3 regions of the Desulfocicer niacini genome follow, and region 3 is predicted to be linked to each of the others. Evidence: riboswitches for the same ligand, from Rfam matches in the RefSeq annotation. Region 3 holds a riboswitch; each other region holds the start of a gene.
What was found. Region 3 has a riboswitch for cobalamin ahead of ACYQ2M_RS16790 (TonB-dependent receptor). Riboswitches for the same ligand answer to the same signal wherever they lie in the genome.

Region 1 (8,261 bases), on a different contig from region 3:
ACACAATATATTTTTTATTATTTTCATCTTTTTTTCCTTATTCAAGCGTCATGAATAAACACAATCATTTATTTCCACACACAATAAAAAAAATGGGGGATAATTTTTTAGTAACCCCATAGGGATTAACCCTGAAATAGTGACGAGTATCACAGGGGGAAATTTGATTGAATCCGGCTTTTTGCATCAGACGACCCGCATCTTTAAGGGTTACCCCCTCATAAAGAGGAAGGGAGCGGATCAGGCCGGCATAATAAGAAAAAAAACGGTATGAAATCAGGCTGCGGGTCTTAAAGAATCCTTTTACCGTGTTTAAAACCAGGTGATGAATTCGGGACCAGGTGATATTACGCCAGTACCCGTCGGAAATAATGATACGTCCCCCCGGTTTCAACACCCGATACCATTCCTGTATGGCCGTTTCCGGATCAGGAAGGGTCCACATAAGGTTCCTGGTAACGACCACATCAAAGGCATCATCTCCAAATGGGAGATTCTCTGCGTCCCCTGTCTGAAAATCAATACAAAGCCTCATTTTGTCAGCTTGCCGCCTGGCACGCTCAATCATGCCAGGGGAAATATCAATCCCGGTGACTTCAAAGCCCGCCTGGGCAAGATAAAATGCCAACTGACCGGGACCTGTACCAACATCAAGCGCTTTAAGCCCTTCTCCTCGCACATGGCTCACCAGGTCGTTGATGGTGGACTTCCAGTCGCTAACTGTCTCGATTGACTTGGCCCGGTCCATTTTGTAGCTCGCACTTCTCCAATTCCAGTATCTTTGAATCTGATTTTTCAGTCTGTCCATACAGCAGGCTCCTATTAATTGTTTCCATCTCAATGGTATTAAGCAGCATGCCAAAAAAAAACCACAAAGATTCGGCATACAGTAAACGGCTGAACCTTCATGGTTAATTTTTTTTTATATATAACCGCCACGGGCGGGCCACATTCTCACCGGCCTTGCCCACAACGAGGCATAAAAGAATGTTAAAACGACCTACTTTTTCATATAAAAAGGCTACGGACAGACTGTCCAGCCTTATCCGTTACTTGGCTTAAAAACCCCAAGCTTCCTGTTAATCCGGAAATTTCATTAAATCGTAAAACCCAATATACGATATACGATTTTTTTGTCTTCAGACAAAATTTTTCTTTCTATAATAAATCAGAAACGGGCTGTCAAGCAGATCCGTAAATTAGCTACTTAAAACTCAAGGGCCAGTTGAAAGGTCAGACTATCAACATCTTCACCGCTTCCACCATCGGAAGTGTCATAATCCTCTGCGCTTGCGTACTCCACTGCAGCGGAAAAATAATCGTTGAAAGCCATGCCCACGGAACAAAGAATTTTGGATTCAGGCAAAATATCCACAGCATCTTCAGATGCCTGATATGCCAGGGCAAAGATGGTTTCTTTTCCGGCCAGATCAACGGCATATCCCAGCTCAAGGGCCCAGACTGCAGGGGCATCTATTGCGGTACCGTCGCCAAAATCAGCATCATCACCTGCAGCAACATACTCTGCCATAAAAGAGACAGGCCCCATGCATGCAAGTGCATGGAGGGAGTAACCATCCACATACTCAACGAGTCCTGCATGATCGTCTGCCACTTCACTGAGTCCACCGGATTCAAAGATATTGTTTATCCAGTCCGCACCGGCAGCCAGGGTAAAGGCTTCGGATTCATATTCATAGGCAAGGGAAGCACCAAAACAGCTGATATCGTCATCTTCATCAATTTCATCGATGTCACCGTTAAATGTATATGCAGCAGCACTGACACCGCCCATGTTGATACCCACTTGAATCGCTGTGTCTGCGGTTTCTCCCAGATCCTGGGTCATGGGATCTGAAATCATATTAGTTTCATATATACCAAAGGGAACGTACAATTTGCCAACCTGAATATAATAAGGTATGCTGTCAGAATCACCCAGCTTAACATGGGCCTCATCAAAGATCATCTCTTCGGCATCGTCATCCCAGGAAAAAAGCACAAATCCAGTCAACCAATCTGTGGGGGCTGCTTCCAATCCCACTTCCGCCGTGGCAAGAGAAATATCGCTGCTATCTTCATCATCCACCCCGTTATCCTCAAAACCAACTTCAACCTCAATGCAACCGGACAGATCAATTTTACCCGGATTGATTTCACCCAGATCCATGGCAAATCCCGTGCTGCCCATGCAGATCATTGCAAAAAGTACAGTTATAGTATAACCAATGCCTTTTTTGCTGCCTGCTCCTTTTGTCCTTTGTTTCATCTTTACGCTCCTTTAAACTCCTGTTTTTTTATAAACGCCTGTTTCTTTAACGGACAACAAACAACATGTACGGTGATTGATGGTGGCGATGCACAAGGCATTCGTTGACACCATTACCAGGTATCAACCATAGGGGCGATGGAAAAACAACAAAGACAGGCAACACCCCGAACCGTAACAATAATAACGATCCAGGATGTCCCATTTTTATCCGGAGGGATCATTGCGCAGTTTCTCTGTCCACGGGAAAAAACGCATCTTGCCTGGGCAGGTCTTCTGACTTTCCGTCCTCTTCAGCAGCCTTCCCACCAGGCCTTTCATCCGTTTTCATATCCCCAAAGTGCAGGACAATGCAAAAAAAACGTTTAAAAAGCACAAAGCAGTGGCATAAAATGCCGAAGTGATTTTCCCTTTAAATGTCAAGAGAAAAAGGATTACAGCGGCGGGCCCGTCCCCGATTTTCACGGGGTTCCCTGTTGGGAAATCAAAAAAAGTCTACCACGCCGTCATGGAAGGTCACTATTTGGATTTCCCTATGCTTTTTACAAAGCACCCAGACAATTTTGACAGAAACTTTAACCACTCTTTTTCTCAATAGTCAACAGATTTATTGCCGTATACCCATTATGATGTTGCGCAAAGATCAATTAAAAAGATACGATATTTGACTTTAATATTTGCTTGACATTAAAGCCAGCTGGAGTAATATATCTCGCTGTACAGGTGCTGAAGTAAAGCATAAGGGAGTTCATAGAAAACAATCTATCCAAATTTAATTAAAGACACCTGCAATTAAAGGATCTTTACTGTACAAATGGGTAGTTTTATTCTTGTGAAATCCATAACAGGGAACCACGTTAAAATCGTGGACGGGCCCACCGCTGTGACCGGGGACGAAAGCTGCAAAATGCCACTGACCATTTGGTTGGGAAGGTGCGGCCGGTAGATTGATCCGGAAGTCAGAAGACCTACCTGTACAGAGCGGGCATATACTTTATGGAAAAAGTCGCCCGGTGAAGTATCTAAGGATAAAAAAGGGAAATCCCTGGATTGAAAATTATTTCGGTCCGGGGATTTTTGTTTTTCCGGACAAGCCATTTAATGAGAAAGTTCCGGCAAAACCCACAGGACTTTCAAGCTTCGTTGTGGGTGTGTACCAAGGTGAAAATGGTCCACCCATGGCGGTTATTTTGAGGAGAAATCATCATTATGAAGCGTTGGATTGCCACCTTTTTTACAGCAGTTATTGCGACGATATCCTTGCCTGCCTGGGGACAAACTGTTCCCGAACCAAAAACATCCGTACTGGACACCATGGTGGTGACCGCAGGAAGGGTGAAAGAAAAAAAAGAAGATGTCACCACCAACATCACCGTGATCACCCAGAAAGAAATTGAGCAGACCTTTGTCCAGGATCTGGGAGATCTTTTGTCCAGACAGGGATTCATGATCCGTGAATATCCCAATTCCCTGGTATCTGTTTCCGTAAGGGGATTCAGCACAGAAACCCATGGGAACGATCTGGCAAGCCATGTATTAATTTTGATCAATGGACGACGCTCTGGAACCGGTAACCTGTCAAAGATCATGATGGACAATGTGGAGCGGGTGGAAATCATCCGTGGCCCAGGGTCGGTGCAATATGGTGCCTCGGCCATGGGCGGGGTGGTCAATGTGATTACCCGCCAAGGTGAGGGAAAAACATCTGCTTTTATGGAAGGTTCTCTGGGCAGCTGGAATAATGAAAAGATAGCCGCAGGCATCTCCGGTGATGCCAAGGGCTTTGACTTTTCGGCCACCATCTCAAGGGAATCCCAGGACGATTACAACACGGCCAAAGGGGATAAATATTACAACACCGGGTTTGATTCAAAGGAGCGGCTCAGCCTCAACGGCGGCTGGACATTTGCAGCCAATAATCGCATGGGTATCACCTACACCGGATACCAGGGCGAGGGCATTGGCAATCCCGATTACCTGAGTGCCAATGATCTGGATGACTATGTGGACCATGCCATTCACACCGTTGATCTGGTGTATGACGGCCAGTCCGCAGATGGATTTTTATTATGGAATCTGCGTTATTTCAACGGCAAGGACGAATACGAAACCTTTGATCCGGAAACCTACGGCAGCACCCACGATTATTTTCGGGATACGGATCAACAGGGCGCTCAGGCCCAGCTCACCGCCATGTGGGACACCACCCATGTTACTGCGGGTGTGGACTGGACCTATTACGCCATCTCCAACTCCTATACCCTTGCAGGTGAGGAAAACACCTATGACAACCCGTCGGCATTTATCATGGCAAAAACCGAACTGCTGGACAGCAAATTGATCCTGTCGGCAGGGGGACGTTATGACAAATATGATGTGGAAAGTGATGACAACCAGAGTACCAGTGAAACCAATTGGTCCTCCAGCCTGGGAGCTGTGTATAAACTGACCCAGGGCCTGAGCATCCGGGCCAATTACGCCGAAGCCTTTAGAATGCCCACCGCAGATCAGCTCTACATGTTTGATGATTACAGTGCCTTTGGGTTTGGTATCTGGTCGGGCAATCCAGATCTGAAACCTGAAAAGAGTAAAACATATGAAATCGGTGTGGACATCTCCAAAAATATTTTTACCTGCGGTATGACCTATTTTTACACGGATTTCGAAAACAAAATCGCCTATTCCTATGTCCCGGCAGAGGATCTCACCCGCTACGAAAATGTTGACGGTGCCACCCTGTCCGGTCTTGAGGGGTCCGTTCAACTGGACATCAGCAGTCTGCTTGGATGGACTGCCTATCAGCTGACACCCTACGCCTCCTTTACCTGGCTGAATGATTACACTGACGATGGAAACGATGAGGACCTTCAGTACACCCCGGAATGGACCGCGTCATACGGCATTCGTTTTTCCAATGATGCAGCAGGTTTTTCCTCCAACCTCAATTTCAGCCATATCAGTGAGCAGGATATCACCGATTACGAAGGCACAGGGGAGTCAACCCTTGATGCCTACACCGTGGCCGACCTGACCCTGAACAAAAAACTGCTCTCCTTTGACAGATACGGAGATCTCTCCGTCAAGGCCGAAGTTCGGAATCTTTTTGATGAATCCTATGCCGCAGTCCAGGGCTATACCATGCCGGGACGTTCCTTTTATGTGGGCTTGAAATATCAGTATTAAATTTGTCTCTCTGGTTCCCTTGTCCTTTGGGTAAGGGAATCAGAGCTCCTTTTTGGGGCCGGAACAAAATATACCTGCCGGAATGGCCATGGGTATATTTCTCGGCAGAAATCGCCTTGAACAAAGGAAAAAATCATGAAACCTCGCAGAGATCGATTCCTTGTGTACTGTCTTGTTTTCATATTCGGATTGATCCAAGGGGCATCCCTTTCCCTTGCGGCAGAAACAGTACCGGAAACATCCGATAACATACTTAACACACATTTGGTGGACCTTGATCTGGATTATGTTGATCATGCCCGGGTGGTTTGGCATCGGGTGGGAAAATATCAATTCAAATCCCTGGCCATCCACTTTAAATCACCCCAGGACATTCTCTCCACCTTTGAAGGGAATCTGACCGGGATAATGGGGGTTGGTAACACCTTTGTTCCCATGGAAGCCAGCCGGGAACACATGGCCCACGGGGTGACACAGGTAAAACAGGACATCCGCAAAAATCTTGGTTTCAATGACGGTGAATTCAGCGCCTTGATGACCGGTGCCGACATGGACAATCTGGCTGTCAGCACCAGAACATATGAGGATCTGGCTGTGACAGCACTGGTCACCGCGGGTGTTAAAGGCAATGCCATGCGCATGTCAAAGGATGAAGGCCAGTATTTCCATCATGGCACCATCAACATTATTGTCATGTGCAACAGGAAACTCTCCGCCAATGCCCGGGCCAGGTGCATTATAACCATCACCGAAGCCAAATCCGCAGCCCTGCTGGATATGGACGTCAGAAGTTCATACACCCCCTGGTCCCATCGGGCCACGGGTACGGGCACGGATAATATCATTGTGGTTCAGGGGGAAGGGTCGAATGCAGGCCTTGCAGGAGGACACAGCAAAATTGCGGAAATCATGGCCCGGGCCGTCCATGACGGGGTAACCCGGGCCATCCTGAAACAGAACCGCATTACGGCAGATCGGGATATTTTCCAGCGACTGGCCGACCGCAAGGTGACGGTTGCAGACATTGCCGGTTACATGACCTGCCGGGAACAAGACAGGGAAAAGATAACAAACGGGCTGACAAGCCTGTTGTCCACACCCGCCTATGCAGGGTTTATGGCACTTTCCCTGTCGGTAAGTGATGATCACGAAAAAGGTTTGATAAAAGACTTACGTTTTTTTGATGAAATGTGCCGGTCCGTCACCGCCCAGATCAACGGAGTGGAAGATTTAAGGAAGGGTTCACCAAAGCATACCCCAATGCCGGATATCCCCGTGGTGATGGCCAGAGCCTTTGAGGCACTGGCAAATGGTATAGTCCTGGCGGACACAACGAAGATAGGGTCGTAGACGCGGAGCCAAATGGCATTATGCCGCCCCTCCCCCGACGGGCAATGGGCCCGGAACTGTAGACAGCTCGATTGTCCGGTTCCTATTGCCCATCGGGGGAGGGGCTCTGCTGAGGTAGACTTGAAGGCTACCTTTTCATATAACCGCCACGGGCAGACCGTATTCTGATCCGGCTCTGCCACAACACCAGCAACAACCCGCCATGCATGGCGGGAGGAAAAATCATGCGTAAAAACCAATTATTATTATCAGCTCTGGTTTTTTTTGTCCTGTTTGCGGCTTCAGCATCGGCCACGGGCCAGAAAAAACACAGCCTTATTCTCCTGAACGGGGCCGCAGCCTCCTACAATACAAGCCAGGCCATTTCCCATTTGCTGGAAAATCCATACATATCCGATAATGTAAGCCTTTGCTATTATACGGAAGAAGACCTGGTCACCCACAGAATTTCTCCTGAAACAATCCAAAATGCGGATATCATTATCCTGGATGACATGTATCGTACCCTGGTGGACTACGCCCTTGAACAGGTTGACTTTAATAAAACAAAGGTCTACGGCCTTTCCACCGTACCCCGGAATCCGAAAAAAATTATTGTCGACCCCCAGGTCAAGCGATATGCCCGGCCCTTTACCCGCCGGAACATGTCAGGTTTGATTGGGTTTCTGCTCCACCGGGATTTGGGCCTGGACATTGATGTCAGCACCCCCCAGGCCATACCCAAAAGCGGTATTTTCCATCCGGACAGCGAAAAAATATTTGAAACTTTTGATGACTATTTCTCCTGGTATCGGTCATCCGGACATTATGCATCAGAAGGGTTCTGGGTGGGCATTCCGGAAATGAACACCTATGCCTATCCTGGAGAAATCGGCCAGGTGGTCAAAACAGTGGTTCAAAAGCTGGAAGCCCAGAACATCAATGTACTGCCGGTGTACGCCTATCCAGCCCAAACTGCCGTGAAACAATTCTTTTATGATCCGGTCTCAAAGCAGTCACGGGTGGATCTCATTGCCTCCCTGGCCTTTAAGTTTTCTCCCTCCGATGTCCAAAAGACCCGTGAGCTTTTCACAAAACTGGACGTTCCGGTGTTCAATCCCCTGCGGGTGCACTTTTTGACCCTTCCCCAATGGGAAAAAGATCCCCAGGGCCTGGGTCCCATGGAGATCACCTATGCCATGAGCAATCCTGAAATTCTGGGACTCATTGAACCCTCCCTTTTGGGGGGCAGGATGGCCTTCCGGGACGAACAAAGCGGTAGAACCGTTTACACCTACCAGCCCATTGAAGAAAATATCGATTTTTTTATCAAACGGCTAAAGGCATGGCAGCGTCTGCAGGCAACTCCCAACAAGGACAAAAAGATTGTCATCATGTTCTGGAATCACACCCCTGGTAAACAGAACATCGGTTCCACCTACCTCAACGTATTCCGCAGCCTGGAAGAAATTATACAGCG
Region 2 (8,261 bases), on a different contig from region 3:
ATATTACACCATGGCCCTGCCGCCATTGCCATGGTTCCTGTGGAAGCGTTACAGCACCCGGAACTGGCCGTTATTCTGGCCAAGCTGGGATGCGATCTGGTGGTGTGTTCCGAAAAAACCCTTTCCTGGAAAAACTTACTTTTAAGCCGCATGCGAACCGTGAATGGTGTGGCCGTAGCCACCTGTGCCCGTAACGCTGCTGAAATTACCTGTATGCAGGGGCTCCACGGCGGTCGGGACCATCAATACCAGGACCACCCCGGGATATGCAGCTATCAACTTGATACCGCAGGAACCCGGAAAAAATATTTTGACTATTGCATTGATTATGATTTGTTATTGAAACCCAGCGCATCCACACAAAAAAAAGTGGATTGTACCGATTAATCAAAAAACGCAATGCATTGCCGACAACATTTCGATGTTTATTGCGGTTAAAAAGCCGTCACCAACTTCCATGCCACGCTGCCAGCGCCTAAGCCAGACCGTGCCCGGCATACGGTGACGTCCAAAACCTTTTTTAGATCATACAGCCCACATTGACCGCACAAGCAAAGTATTCTATAACCCGGTGAACAGAAAATAAAGGCAGGAATAAAAAAGGGCCGGGGTATCATGTCATCTATATTTTTAAGCACGTTCGGAACTATATTCAACGCGATTTTTCAATTGTCGCTCATTTCCACGGCAGCCGGGCTACTGGTGCGCAAGCAGGTGGTATCCCAAGAGCAGGTCCAGGCGGTGTCCACGCTTACCGTCAATGTGTTTCTACCCTGTCTCATTGTTTCCACAACAATTACCCGTTTTGATCCGGGACAATTTACCTTTTGGTGGGCATGGCCCCTTTCCGGTGTGGGACTGTTTGCGGCAGGGACTCTGTTTACGGCCCTTCTGACCCGGATAAAGGTGGAAAAACGACATCTTATTCCCATAGCCTCCATACAAAACGGTATTTACTTTGTTCTGCCCATTGGTCAGCTCCTCTACCCGGATCAGTTTGACATGTTCGCCCTGTACTGTTTCCTGTTGGTTACCGGTATGACTCCCTTGACCTGGAGCGTGGGCAAGGTGCTGGTCACCGGCAAATCAACGGTTGATATTCACTGGCGGGATTTCATCACTCCACCCCTGGTGGCCACACTGATACCGCTTTTACTGATTTTTACAGGCCTTTCCACCATGGTACCCGCCCCGGCAATCCGTGCAATGAATTTCCTCGGACAAGCCACCGTCCCCCTGGCCGTATTTATCCTGGGCGCCACCATCGGAACAATTTCACTCCGACAAATGCCTCCCCTGGGGGATATTCTCACGGTGGCCTTGGTCAAGTTCATGCTGATTCCCGCAACGGTTCTGGGTATTTTGTATTTCACCGGCATATATGCCACCATGCCTTTGTTCAGCAGTATGATGATCCTTCAATCATCCTCTCCTCCGGCCACAAATTTAATCCTCATGATAAAACATTATGGTGGAGATACCCAGACCGTCAGCAGCATGATGCTGGTACAATACCTTTTGGCGCTGCCCGCCATGCCCCTGTGGCTGGCCCTATGGCATATACTGATTCAATAGCCATGATCATTGAAAATAGCATTTAAAATAGGATTTTGATTTTACCATATTTTTTGCTTGACATTACAGTGCTCAGGGTTAGAATCATCTGATGTACAGGTGCTGAAGTAAAGCATAACAGGGAACCACGTTAGACTCGTGGACGGACCCACCGCTGTGACCGGGGACGAAAGCTGCAATTATACCACTGACCATATGGTTGGGAAGGTGCGGCCGTTAGATTGATCCGGAAGTCAGAAGACCTACCTGTGCCAAGCGGGCTTGCATTTTAATGCAACGAATCGCCCGGCGAAGTATCTAAGGATAAAAAAGGGAAATCCCTGGATTGAAAATCATTTCGGTCCGGGGATTTTTGTTTTTCCGGACAGACCATTTATTGTGATGAACTATTTTTATTTTAGGGAGTCAGATTTTATTGATTTACCATTTTTCAAGCCCAGGCCGTTGTATCCTGTGGGTGTTGCCTTGGGTAAACGGTAAATTGAAAACTGCTGAGTCCCTTAAAATGATATCATCATGATAAAAGCCGCCTACCTAAAATGGAGACCGAGGCTATGAATAAAGGCTTACTCATGGTAAACACGGGAAACGGTAAAGGAAAAACCACCGCAGCACTGGGACAAACATTCAGGGCTCTGGGACATGGTAAAAAAATCTGCATCATTCAGTTTATCAAGGGAAACTGGAAATACGGTGAACTCTTTTCCATGGAAAGATACATGGATCTGGTGGATTTTTATGTCATGGGAAACGGTTTTACCTTTAAATCCGATGACCTGGAAAAAGATCGTACCATTGCCCTCAAGGGATGGGATCTGGCCAAAGAAAAACTTTCCTCCAGCGACTACTTCATGGTGCTTCTGGACGAACTTACCTACCTTATGACTCTGGGGTTTCTGGACACAGATACCATCCTGGATGGCATCACTCACAGAAGAAAAGATCTCCATGTGGTGGTCACCGGACGATATGCCCCCAAAAAACTCATTGAAACGGCAGATCTTGTGACGGATATGCAGGAGGTCAAACATCCATACCAGAATGGAATTATGGCACAAAAAGGAATCGAATTTTAACCATATGAAAATAGCCATTTATGGAAAAGGTGGTATCGGCAAATCCACTATTTCAGCCAATCTTTCTGCGGCCCTTGCCCATGGCGGTAAAAAGGTGCTGCAGATCGGATGCGATCCCAAGCACGACTCCACCCGATTGCTTCTGGGGGGAAAACGCATCATGACGGCCCTGGATTACATGAAAAACACCCCTGTGGCACTGCAGCACCTGAGCCAGGTTCTTCATGTGGGATACAAAGGAATTGTCTGCGCCGAGGCCGGTGGCCCGGAACCCGGCGTGGGGTGCGCCGGACGGGGCATTTTAAGCACCTTTGCCCTGTTTGAGCGCCTTGGCCTTGATATGAATGCCTTTGATGTGGTGGTGTATGATGTGCTTGGTGATGTTGTATGCGGTGGATTTGCAGTTCCCCTGAGGCGGGGATTTGCCGACACCGTCTATGTGGTGACCTCCGAGGAGTTCATGTCCATTTATGCGGCCAATAATATCCTTAAGGGGGTTAAAAATTTTGATGAAGGAGGCCCCCGCCTTGCGGGTCTGATTCTCAACAGCAGGGGGAGCGAAGAAAACAGACACTCCGTGGAAGGCTTTGCCCAAAATGTCAGGCTTCCCGTAAAACAGGTAATACCCAGAAGTGATTTATTCAGAAAAGCTGAAATGATGGAAACAACAGTGGTGGAAAGCTTTCCCGACTCCATGGAGGCCCAGGCTTTTCATGACCTTGCCCGGGATGTTCTGGAAAACCGCACCTTTTATCCTGCCCGGTTCCTCGATGAAGACTTTCTTGAACAGCTTGTCCTGCAAAAGAAGATCCCACAGACAAAGACACAAAACACAGCCCCGGCCCCACCGCCAAATAGTGATGAAAAACCGACGGAGAAAATATTCCAGGTCAAACCCGGAAGTCAAAAACCGGTTTTTTTGTCCAAAAGCCTGCTCAACCGGGAGCCCCTGCACGGCTGCGCATTTTCCGGGGCTCTTGCCACCACAACCCAGATCAAAGACACCATCACAGTGGCCCACGGCCCGAGAAGCTGCACCAACATTGCCTGCCAGGCCATTTTATCGGCAGGGTTCAGGTTGTTTACCCAGAAAAAGATACTGCTGGAACACCAGGTGGCCCCGGCGGTGATATCGTCGGACATGGATGAATCCGTGGTGATTTACGGAGGAAAAGACAAGCTTGTGAACACCCTTGAACAGGCCATGGCACAAAATCCCAAAGCCGTATTTCTGATTACCACCTGCCCCTCTGGGGTCATCGGAGATGATCCCCTTGCCGCCATCAATGAAATTCGGAACCGATATCCCCATGTACCGGTGATCCCAATAACATCAGATGGTAACCTTCAGGGGGATTACATGCAGGGTGTCATCAATGCCTGCATGGAGGGAGCCGCAGCATTGATGGATAAAACCGTTAAGCCCCAATCCCATTGTGTAAATATACTGGCGGAAAAAAATATCGCCTTTAACGCAGAGACTAATTTTAACACCGTTGTGGCACTACTTGGGGCTATGAATATTAGTGTCAATTGCCGGTTTGTCAGAAACACCTCCGTGGATCAATTGAAAAACTTTACGAAAGCCCCCCTAAATCTGCCAGCTTACACCGACTATCTGGGGCGACTCATGGCTAAATTCATTGATAAGCAACTGGGAATTCCCACGGCAAAACGTCCCTTTCCCGTGGGATTTTCCGAAAGTGCTGTCTGGGTCAGGGAAATTGCCGAATTCTTCAATGAACCCATGGCGGGGGAAAAAATCATTGATACCCATCAAAAACACTATGACACCATGATTGCCAAATATGGGGATACCCTCAAGGGAAGACGACTCATGCTCCTCACCTACATGCATGATGTGGACTGGATTGTGGAAGCGGCCTTTGATCTGGGCATGGAAGTTGTTAAAGTATGCATTTTAAATTATTCCCAGGATAATCTTTTCGTCACCCGGTATCCGGACCGTTTCAAGGTGGAAACAAACTATGACCCAGCCAAAAGAGATGGGGATCTAAAACGTTTCAAACCAGATCTTTTCCTGGGGAATTATACCCCTAAAAACCTGCCCCATCCACTGCATGTGGACATCATTCCCATGTGTCCGGATGTGGGGTTCTACGGCGGGCTTGCCTTTGCACATCGCTGGGCAACTTTAATTAAGGCACCTGTCACCGAAGGATGGAAAAATGACGGCATCTGATTATTCAGTTTATAAAAAATATTCCGCAAATCCCCTGAGTATTTCAAGCGTTGTTGTGGGCAGAGCCGGATCAGAATACGGTCTGCCCATGGCTGTTATTCCAGACAGCTTTACCGGAGCCATTGCGGCCATAGAAGGCATCAGGGATGCCGCCGTGCTGCTCAACGGTCCCACAGGATGTAAATTTTATCATGGTGCGATGTCGGAAACTCAGATGCCCCGGTCCGATTTTATTGATCCTCTGTACTATTCCGAAGAATTTTATTTTGGTCAACCCCGGGTGCCGGTGACCTATCTGGATGATTACGATTATGTGTTTGGAGCCACGGATAAGCTTGAGAAAATCCTACCTATAGTGGCCAGAAAAGGCCATGGACTAATTGGGGTGATCAATTCCCCGGGGGCAGCCCTCATCGGCGATGATCTCTTGCGCTTCATTAAAAACGCCAACCTGCCGGTTCCCTGCATTGCCGTGGAAAATACAGGCTTTTCCCAGCCCCTGGCATGGGGATTTCAAGATGCAGTCAAAAAAGTTTTGACCCGTATCAAACCCCGAAAACTTCCCCGTGAAAAAGACGGTGTCAATTTAATGGGCGTTTCCATCGTCCACCACCACTGGCAGGGCAATGTTGCGGAGCTTACCACCCTTTTACAGGCATGCGGCATCCGGGTGCACACCACCATCTGCGCAGGCTGCACCCTGGCTGAACTTGAAAATATAAGCTCATCCCAGCTGAATGTTGTTGTCCATGTCGAATATGCAGATACATTGGCTCCCTTTATGGCAGACCGATATGGCATGAACACGTATCTCCCCCCGGACGGAGCCCCCGTGGGATTTAAGGCCACGGAATCATGGATCTCCGGGGTATGCGAAATGCTTGATGTCAGCCCTGCACCGGCCCTGGCACTGATGAAAGGTGCCCGGCAAAAAAGCCATGAAGCCTTGAATCGATTCAATGCTCTGACAGGTCTGCCCAAGGGAGCCACCTTTGGCGTGGACGGGGATGCTTCCATGGCATTGCCCCTGGTGACATGGCTTTATGAGTACCTTGGCATGGTGCCGCTTTCTGTCCGGGTGAACACAGAAAATACCCAATCCACGGACAATCTCAAATCATTTCTTCAAAAAATTGATTGTGCCGGGGCATGGCAGGCCGACATGACCCACGAAACCCCGGATGTGGTGTTTGGGAGCGGGGCCGTAATTGCACGTTTGAAACTGTCCGGCAACCCATTTACAGGTATTGAGCTATCCCTGCCGGCGGGTACATACCAGCATGTGATTCCCAAAGCATATATGGGATGCCAGGGTGCTCTTTACCTCATTGAACGGATCATCAATGGCCTGGCCGGTTGTTGAGCGCAGAGGGAAAATCCATTAGTTTGTTTTAATTTTCATGAAACACATTATGTTGTGGCAAGTGGAAGAACTTATGACTGACGAGTTCCTAACTCCACAAAACCTATCTGCTCTCGAATCCGTTTAAGAAGCCGGACAGCCTGGGAAACCTCCTTGAAATCAATTCCAGGCAGGGCTTGTTCTATAATCTGATGTTCTTTTTCTTCAGATTGGCGAAAGGTAACAGCACCGAACTCGGACATCCGAATCAACATGGATTTTTTGTGAAACGGATTTTCCTCGGACTCCAGAAAACCGTCTGCAATCATCTTATTGCAAACCGTCCTTATAAATTGACGGCTGACCTCAAGCCTTAAGGCAATATGGGGAATCGTTGCCGGCCCATACCTGTCCAGGACATGCATAATTCTGCGTTGAGGAGTGCCCAGACCGGCCTGCTCATGAACGGTGTCAGTGATGGATGATAACACCCCATGAAGCTGAAAGACCTCCCGGAAAAGATCGTGAACCACCTGCCCCCGGGATTCCCCTGTATTTTTTTCCGGCTTCGTCATATCCAGCGCCGCACCTTCGCGCAATACGCCGGATACTCATTTTTAAAATTTCTTTTCATATACGATTCCTCCTTTGGAACAACATAACAAGCTAAATATACTCCCAATGGGAAATAGGAAATTATCATCCAAAGACTTCCCAGGGCAAGCCCAAGACCTAAAAAAAAAGCAGAACCTCCCACGTACATGGGATTCCGGCTAAACCGGTAGGCGCCCTTAATAACACACTGGGAAGCTGATTGATTGGTGGGCACACTGGTGCCGAGAGCTTTAAATTTCTCATGGGCGCACATCATAAATATAAAACCTGCGATTCCAATCAGGATACCAATTACCCTTACCACTGGATGATCAAGCAAGAAAAAAAAAGACGGAAAAAAGAATTCCGCGATGCCCCCTGCGCTCAGACAGATACAAAACACTACAGGTGGCATGATATTCACACCCGGATTATCATTTTTTTGATTTTTATAAGCTATTTTAACCGACATGATCTCCTCCTTTATTTGGATTAAATTTGGATTAAATCTACATCATGACAATTAAGTTGTCAAGTTGACATCTCTATTGTCGTTAATTCCCATTCATATCCAAACCGGGCACTGAATGATGGTTAGGCCAAAAGGAAATTACATCCCCATTCAACATCATCGTTAAATTTAAAATCAGCCATCTCAAATACTATATAGTGCGCTTGCATGGTCTTCAGTTATCGTCTGCAATATAACTGCCACGGGCAGAGCTTATTTTGATCCGGTTCTGCCCAGAACAAAGCTTGAAATACGCCCCTGATTTGCGGAGTATTTCATATAACCAACATGTCCTGGCGAACACAACAAAGATAGGGTCGTAGACGCGAAGCCAAATGGTATTATACCGCCGCCCCCCGACGGGCAATGGGCCCGGACCGGAACTGTAGACAGTTCAATTGTCCGGGTCCTATTGCCCATCGGGGGGGCGGCTCTGCTGAGGTTGCCTTGGAGGCTGCCTTTTCATATAACCGCCACGGGCGGACCTCATTCTGATCTCGTTCTGCCCACAACGAAGCATAAAAGAATATTAGACTTACCTACTATTTCATATAAAAAAATTGAAATAAAATTGGCGACGGAAAAAATTTCAAAGAATTTTGTGTTGAAAATCAGATTTTTATCCTCATATCAAGGCGGCTAAAAGACTTTATTTTCAAGGCTGTACCGCTTTAAGTAGGTAGCTTGTGCAGGCATAAAAACTTGATTAAAGAAAAACTCTTGACAGAAAAATAAAGATCAGATAATAAGAATCCTCAACAGAAGTTTTAATACCCTAACTTTACAAATTAATCAGCATATAGTTTTATATAGCTAATATAGTTCAAACCACTAAATAGCAATGGCGTAATAGAGTGAAGGGGGAAAAAATGATAGCAAATCGGTCAGTGTGTTGGGCTCCAATGGCATGGAACGGGTTAAATTTTAAACAATTTTGTGGGGTGATAAAATTATTGGGGC
Region 3 (8,261 bases):
CGCGATGGCATCCACTTGGTCCATTTTGAAATTCATTTTTTTTGCGTTATGCGCCAAAGCGGGGTTTTCCGGGCCATACCCTACATCGAAAAGCAAAGATCCAAGATCGGTCTTTATCAGATAGGACACCCCGGGAGCACTAAGAAAGTCTTTATCCGCTTTTTGTTCTACAAGAACAGTTAGTTCAAACTTATCAAGCTGAGGGAGTTCTAAAGGTTTGGCATGTTCGATTCGTTTTTTATTAATTCTTAGTGATTTCGTGATGCCATGTTTGTATCGGCTATTTTTGGCTAACAGCCAGGGAAAAAGAACAGGGGAAGACAAACCAATTATAGGCCACCAGGCCGGAGAAATGCGATAGGACATTTTTATACTCCTTAATGCTTTACGCTGCGATTTTCTAATCTCGGACCACCATATGATAGGATTTTTTAAAATCTATTTTTTTAAATCGGTCTGCTCCAGCGCTGGGTTCTGTTTGTGTCTCTGAAGGAAACGATGATATCATTTGTCTGATAGTGTCCATGGCTTTGTAAAGTATGTTTCTCGAACTTCAGATGCCTTTGAAGCCGCCCAATTTTCTAATCCCATTTTATTTATTAAGCACAAATTAAAAATCTTCATATTATGAGGCAGCTCGGTGGCTCTGTCAGCATAAGGATGTAGGTTGTCACATGGAAATTCCTCACAATCACCACAAAAATCTATGCCTTTACTTTGAGCACATTCATATGCAGCACAACTATGCGATTCGCCAAAAATGTGTTTTTGTAATGGTATTTTGCCATCGTGATTTCGGCATCCATTGCACAACATTATCTCAACAGGCACATTATATTTTTCGGACATTTTTTCAACAGAGACCTTTGCTTCATTGTTTTTCAGGGCCAAATAAAAATGGCAGTTGAAGCAGTCCAAACCACAGGGGGCTGTCATTTGAAAGAAATCCATAGTTCATTCTCCTTTTATTTTTTGATTAATTTGAATAATTATAATTCAACTTCGACAATGAAACATCACCCGTTTGGGGGGTATTGGTTAAAATTAAAGAACCATAATCGCGGTGTTGACCGGCACCGTGGGCCTCACAATAAAACGCAGTTTTCTTGGTCGAAAAGTCTCCCATGCCTGGCCCTGGACTGTCCAGCTGATCTTTTCCCTGAATTTCCCGGGCCATGAAGGTACTTAAAGAAGCGGGGAAAATTCTTCTTGAATGCAGGCGATTGATCCTGTCTTCCCTGGACATCGCCTGAGTTTTATAAGTATCGCTCCTGACAGTATTTGCTCTACTTGCTGCTCAGCGCTCCGACGGCTGCCGTGCAGATCGCCACAGCGGATTGTGCATTGTTTGCTGAAAATTCCTGGCCATCTTTGATAAAGACTGCTCGCCATTGGGTTTGGTTCAGGCTTTTGGGACAAAGGTCTTTCAGTTGAAAGGTTTCTCTTTTAAAGCTTCAATGCTGAAAGCACGTGAATCCCCCAGTACATTCATTTCAATAATTTTCGGGTAATACCTTTTGAAAGCAGCAAGGATCTCCTCAAAGGGCAGGTCGGCAAAAATGCCTCGATCGTTCACATACTCCATGTGACGATTTCCCGCATTGTCGAACTCGTGGAATATGGAATCATGGATGCCGTCAAACTCCAGGGGTTTTACATTAAAATGACTGCACAAGGACCCATTAAACGCTGGGGTCGCCTTGACCCATTGTCCCTCCAGATAAAATTCAACATACCCGTGGTATACAAATAGGTTGGTTTCCATAAGAGACTTCAATCGCTCAGTTACCAGATGGTTCTGGACATCGGCAAATCCAAGGCGGGCAGGAATGGCCTGTGCCCTGGCAACCGCTGCAAGAAGCACTGCTTTAGCAACACAATAGCCAGCTTTTTTTTCCAGAACAGAACTTGCCCGGATAAAGTTTCGATTATTTTCAAAACTGTAGGGGTCATAGCGGATATCGTCCCGGACCCCATAGTAGAGTGCGATGGCTCGGTCCCGTTCAGAGCTTATACCCCTGCAGAGATTTCGGGCATACGCCTGGATTCGTGGTGAATCGCTGTCAATAAAAAACGTAGGTTTTAGATAGATGTCAAGATTCGATTGCTGTTTCATTCTGTCCTTTCCAATAGAGTACGGCATGTTTGTTATATTTGTTTAATGAAATTTGGCCTGCTTGTTGTACCAGCCGAGCATGCTCAGCATAATAACGGTAAGCCCGTTTTCGAATTACCTTTACATTCAGAGCGAAACCATGATCACAAAGCACCTGACGGACTTCATCAAAAGAGCTCAGCAGCGTGGACCAAGGACTCACCATAGAAGCCAAAGCCGGTGTGCATCGATCATGAATTTCAAGAAGCCTTAAACCGGCATATACGACTTTATATTTTTTCCTATTGCGGCGATCACAGGTCTGTCGATAGTAAAGGACTATAACCTGTATAACTCAATTTTCGGTGATCCAAAAAAGAACTCATTTTGAATTTAAGGCTTTGATATATCAATAAATATTCACGGTTTTCTCTTTGTTTGGTATGTTTTGTTTACCGCTAAACAAACAAAAAACAAAGGAAATTCGTTAAAATGAATACTACTCTGATCAGTGAACAAAATCAAACCTCAAATTTCGATAAAATGGGTATTATTTATGAGCATTTGTCAAGATTAACAGTTGGCACACTTTTGAATAGATCAGGAATAACCAAAACAAAGGGAGCCACCCCGTTAGCTATTTTCTCGGCATTGTTCAAACTGTCTTTTTCAAGAGCAAATTTATTTCAAGGTATTGTGAAAAACAAAGAAATCCAGGTTGATAAAGGGGCAGTGTACAATTTTTTAAATTCATCCACTTATAATCTGGAGGCGTTTTACACTTCTTCTTTTCCGTAAAATTTATTTTGCGATCAAAAAACTTCTCAACGACTCCACTGAGGAAGTTCTCATTTTTGATGATTCTACCCATAGCAGGAACCGTTTAAAAAAGTAGAACTTCTATCCCGAGTATCTGACCATACGCATAAAAAATATATAATAGGATTTAGGATACTTACCTTGGGTTGGTCTGATGGAAACAGTTTTCTTGGAATTGATTTTATCCTTTTATCCTCAGCCGACAAAAAAACAAATTTGTGATTACCAACGACGTCGGGAGGCCATCACCAAAAGCACGGCACATCTTATCCCTATGGTCAAAAGAGCTCTTGATATAGGGGTTCGGACCAAATATGTATTAATGGATAGCTGGTTCTCAATGCCATTTGCCATAGCGGATCTTCGTGAACATATCCATGTTATCTGCATGCTGAAAGATCAACCTAAATGGCTTTATGAGTTTAAGAGTAAAAAACTAAGGTTATCTGACCCCTATAAAAAATTGAAGAAGAAACGGGGGCGAGCAAAAATAAAGGCTGAAGTTGTTGTAAGTCTTTCCAATGGAAAATAGGCAAAAATAATTTTTGTCCCATGTGATACAAAACATACTTGAGTTGGTCATGAATAAAGCCCTTGCATATTTTGGCTTGAAGAATAATAGGTGAAAGGAATTATTGGAGGCGTAAAATCACTCCTCCGAAAGTTGAGTGATGAATTCACCATGACCGATGCACTCGAGGCCTGCAGCAGCGAATTGCGATCCGGTGTAAACATTTGTGTACGCCCGGCATGGGCGTGAACTTATGGGGTGCAAGTCCCCTATGTGTGAATCCTGTTAACCAAGTTACAGTTAGCACAAGTATTATCCGAAAACAAGGGCGGAGCCGTGAGGAGCCGTCTAAAGGAAGTTGGCGCGCAAAACCATGAGTCGATGAACAGAAGTCGTGTACAGGCGTATGATGGAAAAATCATTTTTATTTTAACGTTATAGCGCTATGGTTTTTAATGTCAAAGTTTATGAAAGGAACTCATGCTCCGGAAAAATATTGCCTGCAAATCATCTAAAATGTGACCAGCTGTTAATGAAAAGAAAATAATAGACAAATTGTGGGTTCTTTCCTATTGACTTTTAAGGTTTTACAAACTAATTAAATGCATTGATCAGGTGCAAGAATTTGCATAAAAGGGAATCCGGTTAAACTCCGGAACGAGCCCGTCGCTGTAATTGGGGACGAACACTGCATAATGTCACTGTCCATGTTTTGGTCGGGAAGGCGCAGTCAGTAGATTGATCCAAGAGTCAGAAGACCTACCTGGACAACCATAGGGATGCTGTGTACGGCAATGCTGGCTCCTGTTTGATTCTGAGGATAGAAAAAGGGACAGCCTTGAATCGTTTTTTTAAACGATTCAGGGCTTTTTTTGTTTTGGTATCATATGATCAGTAACGACAGAGACAATGTGGCGCATCAGTGATGTAAAGCCCATAGTAAAATCATTATTGTCTCTGCAAAGCTGGGGGAGAAGGCCAAAGACTGATGTTGTATTAAAATAACTAAAAGTTCATCAGCATGGGAAGCGTGTCTGTTGAAATTTATGCTTGGAAGGCGAGCGTAGCGAGTCCTTCCAAGAAATAATTGTCTTGATTACCGGATAGTCCGGTTCAAGAGTGTGTAAAATTATCAAAGGAAATTGAGGAAAAGATGGAACAATTTAGGAACATTAGGTTTGTTTTTGTAATGATGTTGTTTGGAGCAATTTTTTGCTCCGGTGCCATGGCCCAGGATGACGAGGATGTCACCGTTTTAAATACGGTTATTGTGTCTGCTTCGGGAACAAAGAGTGAACTTTTGGACACCAATGCATCCATACATGTGCTTACCTTAAAGGATATTCAAAACAGTGGTCAGAGCAGTACTGCGGAATTGATTTCTTCAATCCCCGGTGTAGTCAGTCAGAAATCAAGTTCCCAAACCTATTTCAGTATCCGTGGTACCAGAACTGGTATGTCTGGAGGACCCCAGATTTATGTGGACGGTCGTCCCATTAATGTCGGCGTATACGGTTATAGTAAAATAGATAGTATACCCATAGACAATATTGAAAAGATTGAGGTTATTAAGTCTCCTCCCACATCCAAGTACGGTGCAAACGCAGCGCGGGGCGTCATCCTGATTACAACTAAAAGTGGTGCCGGTGCGAAAGAAAAGTTTGAGGGAAGTGTCAGTGCAGAATACGGCTCATGGAATACCAAAAAATTGACCGGCACTATATCCGGAGTGTCTGATCAAATAGATTACAGTATTTCGGCATATGCAAATGAATCCGATGGCTACCGTGACAGTGATGAAGAAACCAAAAACGGTGAGGCTCAGATTGGACGACAGTTTGATGCTGGGCGTCTTGATCTTATTGTCGGAATCAACCAGAGTTTTAACAAATACCCCATTGGGTTGGCCCAATGGCAGGTCGATCAGGATAGAACTGAGTCTGCTGCATACACAAAAGAAGACGGTTCTGGATATCTGATGTTGCCCAACGAGTCGGACGAGGAACTTATTAATGCACTGATTAAATATGAGTATGATAAAAATAATTGGCTTATTAATTCATCCGTGGGTTTCAGCCGGGACCAGCAGGATTTCTTTTCTAAAAAGTATTTGAATTATGCTTCCAAACTTGATGATAACTACCGTGATCATCGTATTGAAAAGACATATGATGTCATGGGCAGTGTGGGGCGTACGTTTGATTCGGGCCTTATTTCCAATACCCTCACCTTTGGTCTGGATTACAAATACAGTGATTTCACACAGGAAAGAAGCTATCCCTGGGATACCGCAGGAAACAATGCCTCAACTGAGAGTAAAGCCGATATTGATGCTGAAAAAGAATTATTCGGTATCAATTTTAATCATGAGTTTTCCTATGATCGCTTTAGACTTCAGTCCGGCCTGCGGCATAACAGTATGACCTATGATCTTTCAAACCAGTTGCCGGACTCAGTTAAAATTGAAAATGACAGCGACATCGACTGGAATATATCGCCTTCGTATAGAATTCTTGACAAGGCCAATCTGTTTGTCTCCTGGAATCATTCTCATTTTTATCTGCCTTTGGGATATTACAAGGCCGATATGGAAAATGATCATCCTTACACACTGCCCCAGAATCTGGAACCCGAATTGTATGACACGATTGAAACCGGTTTTAAACATCAATTCAGCAAGGGCTTTAACTACAGTCTTATTTATTACCATACAAAGGTGGATGACAAAGTGGTTTCATATTATGACGGTACCACTTTTGAAGGCTACCGAAATGCCGGTTCAAGTATTCATCAGGGTATTGAGGCCGAAGTTGACGGAAGACCTCTTGACTGGCTGGGTTACCGGATCAGTTTCACCACCATTGACGCAGAGTGGGAAAAAGGAGGAGCCAAAGCTTATGCAACACCTGATGCCAAGTCTCTTACCTTGGCAGATCTTTCCGGTAAAAAAGTTAATTATGTGCCGGAATATGAATACAGCGTCGGAGTGGATTTTTTCCCACTTCGAAATACTTCGTACGGCTCACTGACATTATCCATAGACCTTCGCGGGTTTGGCGAGCAATATGAAGATTATAATAATAACTTGAAAATGCCTGCCGCCGATTTTGTTGATACCAAGATAACCTGGGTTTTTAAAGGTGTTGAATGCTATGTCTCCTGCAGCAACCTGTTTGATAAAGAATGGGAGAGGCTGGTTAATGCACAGGGAAAGGCCCATGACAGGATTTCCACCGGATCTGGATATTATCCCCAGGATGGACGTTATGTTGGTTTTGGCGTTGCTTACCGGTTTTAAGAGGTTTGAAATATGCCTGACCACATAAAAACAGCCATCCTGTTCTGTGTGATTTCGGCAGTTCTTTTGGGTGGGTTCCCGGCAGTTTTTGCTGGCGATTGAAGATGCTTCAATTGGGAGATGACATTGCCCGTTCTTTGGGACTGAATGTTGAAAAACATCGACTTGTCTTTATCTCCCTTGCAGCCCTTTTGGCGGCCAGCGCCGTCAGTGTGGCAGGATTACTGGGTTTTGTGGAGCTGCCGGTGGGCATTATCATGGCCGTGCTGGCTGCGCCTTTTTTTCTTTATTTGCTGCGATCCAATTTCAATAAAGGGTAGAAGGCAAGCCAGACATTCCCTTTCAAGCTTAGTTGTGAGCAGAACAGGATCAGAATAAGGTCTGTCCGTGGCAGTTATATGAAAAAGGTAGCCTTCAAGGTTGCCTCAGCAGAGCCCCCCCGATGGGCAATAGGAACCGGCCAATCGAGCCGTCTATGGTTTCGGGCCGGGCCCATTGCCCGTCGGGGGGGCGGCATGATGCCATTTGGCTCCGCGTCTACGACCCATTATTCGCTGTATCTGCAGGCCGACATGATCGTTTATATGAAAAGGTAGCCTTCAAGTCTACCTCAACAGAGCCCCTCCCCCGACGGGCAATAGGAACCGGACAATTGAGCTGTCTACAGTTCCGGGCCGGGCCCATTGCCCGTCGGAGGGGCGGCATAATGCCATTTGGCTCCGCGTCTACGACCCTATCTTCGTTGTGTCCGCCAGGACATGTGGGTTTATAAGAAAGAGTAGGTAAGTCTAACACTCTTTCATGCTTCGTTGTGGGCAAAACGAGATCAGAATAAGGTCTGCCCATGGCAGTTATATAAAATAAGGGGTGTGTCCATGATCAAGATACAAGATCTCAGTCTCGGTTATAAAACAAAAACGGATGTTATCAATTCTGTTGATCTTAATATTGGTGCCGGTGAATTAGCCGTGATCATTGGTCCCAATGGCTCGGGAAAATCAACACTGTTAAAATCCATTGCCGGAAATTTAAAACCCCGGAAAGGGCGAATTCTTCTCAAGGAGAAATCCCTGGCATCATATTCGGCAAAATCTTTGGCACAAAAAGTAGCGTTTTTACCCCAGTTTCCCACAGTGCCCGATGATTACACGGTTCGGGAGCTGATCAGTTACGGTCGGTTTCCCCATTTAAAATGGACCGGAAAAATGCGTTCAGCAGACTGGGAGATCATTGACTGGGCAATGGAATTGACGCATTTGACGGATTATGCACACCGACCGATGATTGCCCTTTCCGGGGGAGAACGACAGCGGGCCTGGGTGGCTTTGGCCTTGGCCCAGAAACCCCAGGTATTGATTCTGGATGAACCCACCACCTATCTGGACATCAGCTTTCAGTTTGAGGTGCTGGAATTGATTAAATCATTAAATAAACGGCTAAACATCACCACACTGATTGTTCTCCACGACCTGAACCAGGCGGCACGTTTTGCCGATCGAATCGTTGTGCTTGAAGCGGGCCGTATTGTTCAGGAAGGT

Region 1: another riboswitch for cobalamin. It lies ahead of ACYQ2M_RS15590 (TonB-dependent receptor plug domain-containing protein); the one in region 3 lies ahead of ACYQ2M_RS16790 (TonB-dependent receptor).
Region 2: another riboswitch for cobalamin. It lies ahead of cobO (cob(I)yrinic acid a,c-diamide adenosyltransferase); the one in region 3 lies ahead of ACYQ2M_RS16790 (TonB-dependent receptor).

What each region holds. Positions count from the first base shown of each region.
Region 1 is NZ_BAAHYK010000028.1:30,592-38,852, reverse strand. It holds gene ACYQ2M_RS15600 (class I SAM-dependent methyltransferase) at 65-808, opposite strand; gene ACYQ2M_RS15595 (LbtU family siderophore porin) at 1,208-2,269, opposite strand; cobalamin riboswitch at 2,519-2,787, opposite strand; cobalamin riboswitch at 3,069-3,259, shown strand; gene ACYQ2M_RS15590 (TonB-dependent receptor plug domain-containing protein) at 3,479-5,452, shown strand; gene ACYQ2M_RS15585 (adenosylcobinamide amidohydrolase) at 5,588-6,802, shown strand; gene ACYQ2M_RS15580 (cobaltochelatase subunit CobN) at 7,027-8,261, shown strand, end outside.
Region 2 is NZ_BAAHYK010000028.1:16,655-24,915, reverse strand. It holds gene ACYQ2M_RS15560 (carbon-nitrogen hydrolase family protein) at 1-387, shown strand, start outside; gene ACYQ2M_RS15555 (AEC family transporter) at 616-1,575, shown strand; cobalamin riboswitch at 1,656-1,839, shown strand; gene cobO (cob(I)yrinic acid a,c-diamide adenosyltransferase) at 2,115-2,651, shown strand; gene ACYQ2M_RS15545 (nitrogenase component 1) at 2,656-4,854, shown strand; gene ACYQ2M_RS15540 (nitrogenase component 1) at 4,841-6,217, shown strand; gene ACYQ2M_RS15535 (MarR family winged helix-turn-helix transcriptional regulator) at 6,289-6,771, opposite strand; gene ACYQ2M_RS15530 (methyltransferase family protein) at 6,768-7,262, opposite strand; gene ACYQ2M_RS15525 (DUF4198 domain-containing protein) at 8,171-8,261, shown strand, end outside.
Region 3 is NZ_BAAHYK010000032.1:23,225-31,485, reverse strand. It holds gene ACYQ2M_RS16810 (MBL fold metallo-hydrolase) at 1-366, opposite strand, end outside; gene ACYQ2M_RS16805 (DUF3795 domain-containing protein) at 505-951, opposite strand; gene ACYQ2M_RS16800 (transglutaminase-like domain-containing protein) at 1,427-2,116, opposite strand; partial or broken gene ACYQ2M_RS16795 (IS4 family transposase) at 2,588-3,443, shown strand; cobalamin riboswitch at 4,022-4,206, shown strand; gene ACYQ2M_RS16790 (TonB-dependent receptor) at 4,579-6,723, shown strand; gene ACYQ2M_RS16785 (iron chelate uptake ABC transporter family permease subunit) at 6,822-7,043, shown strand; gene ACYQ2M_RS16780 (ABC transporter ATP-binding protein) at 7,599-8,261, shown strand, end outside.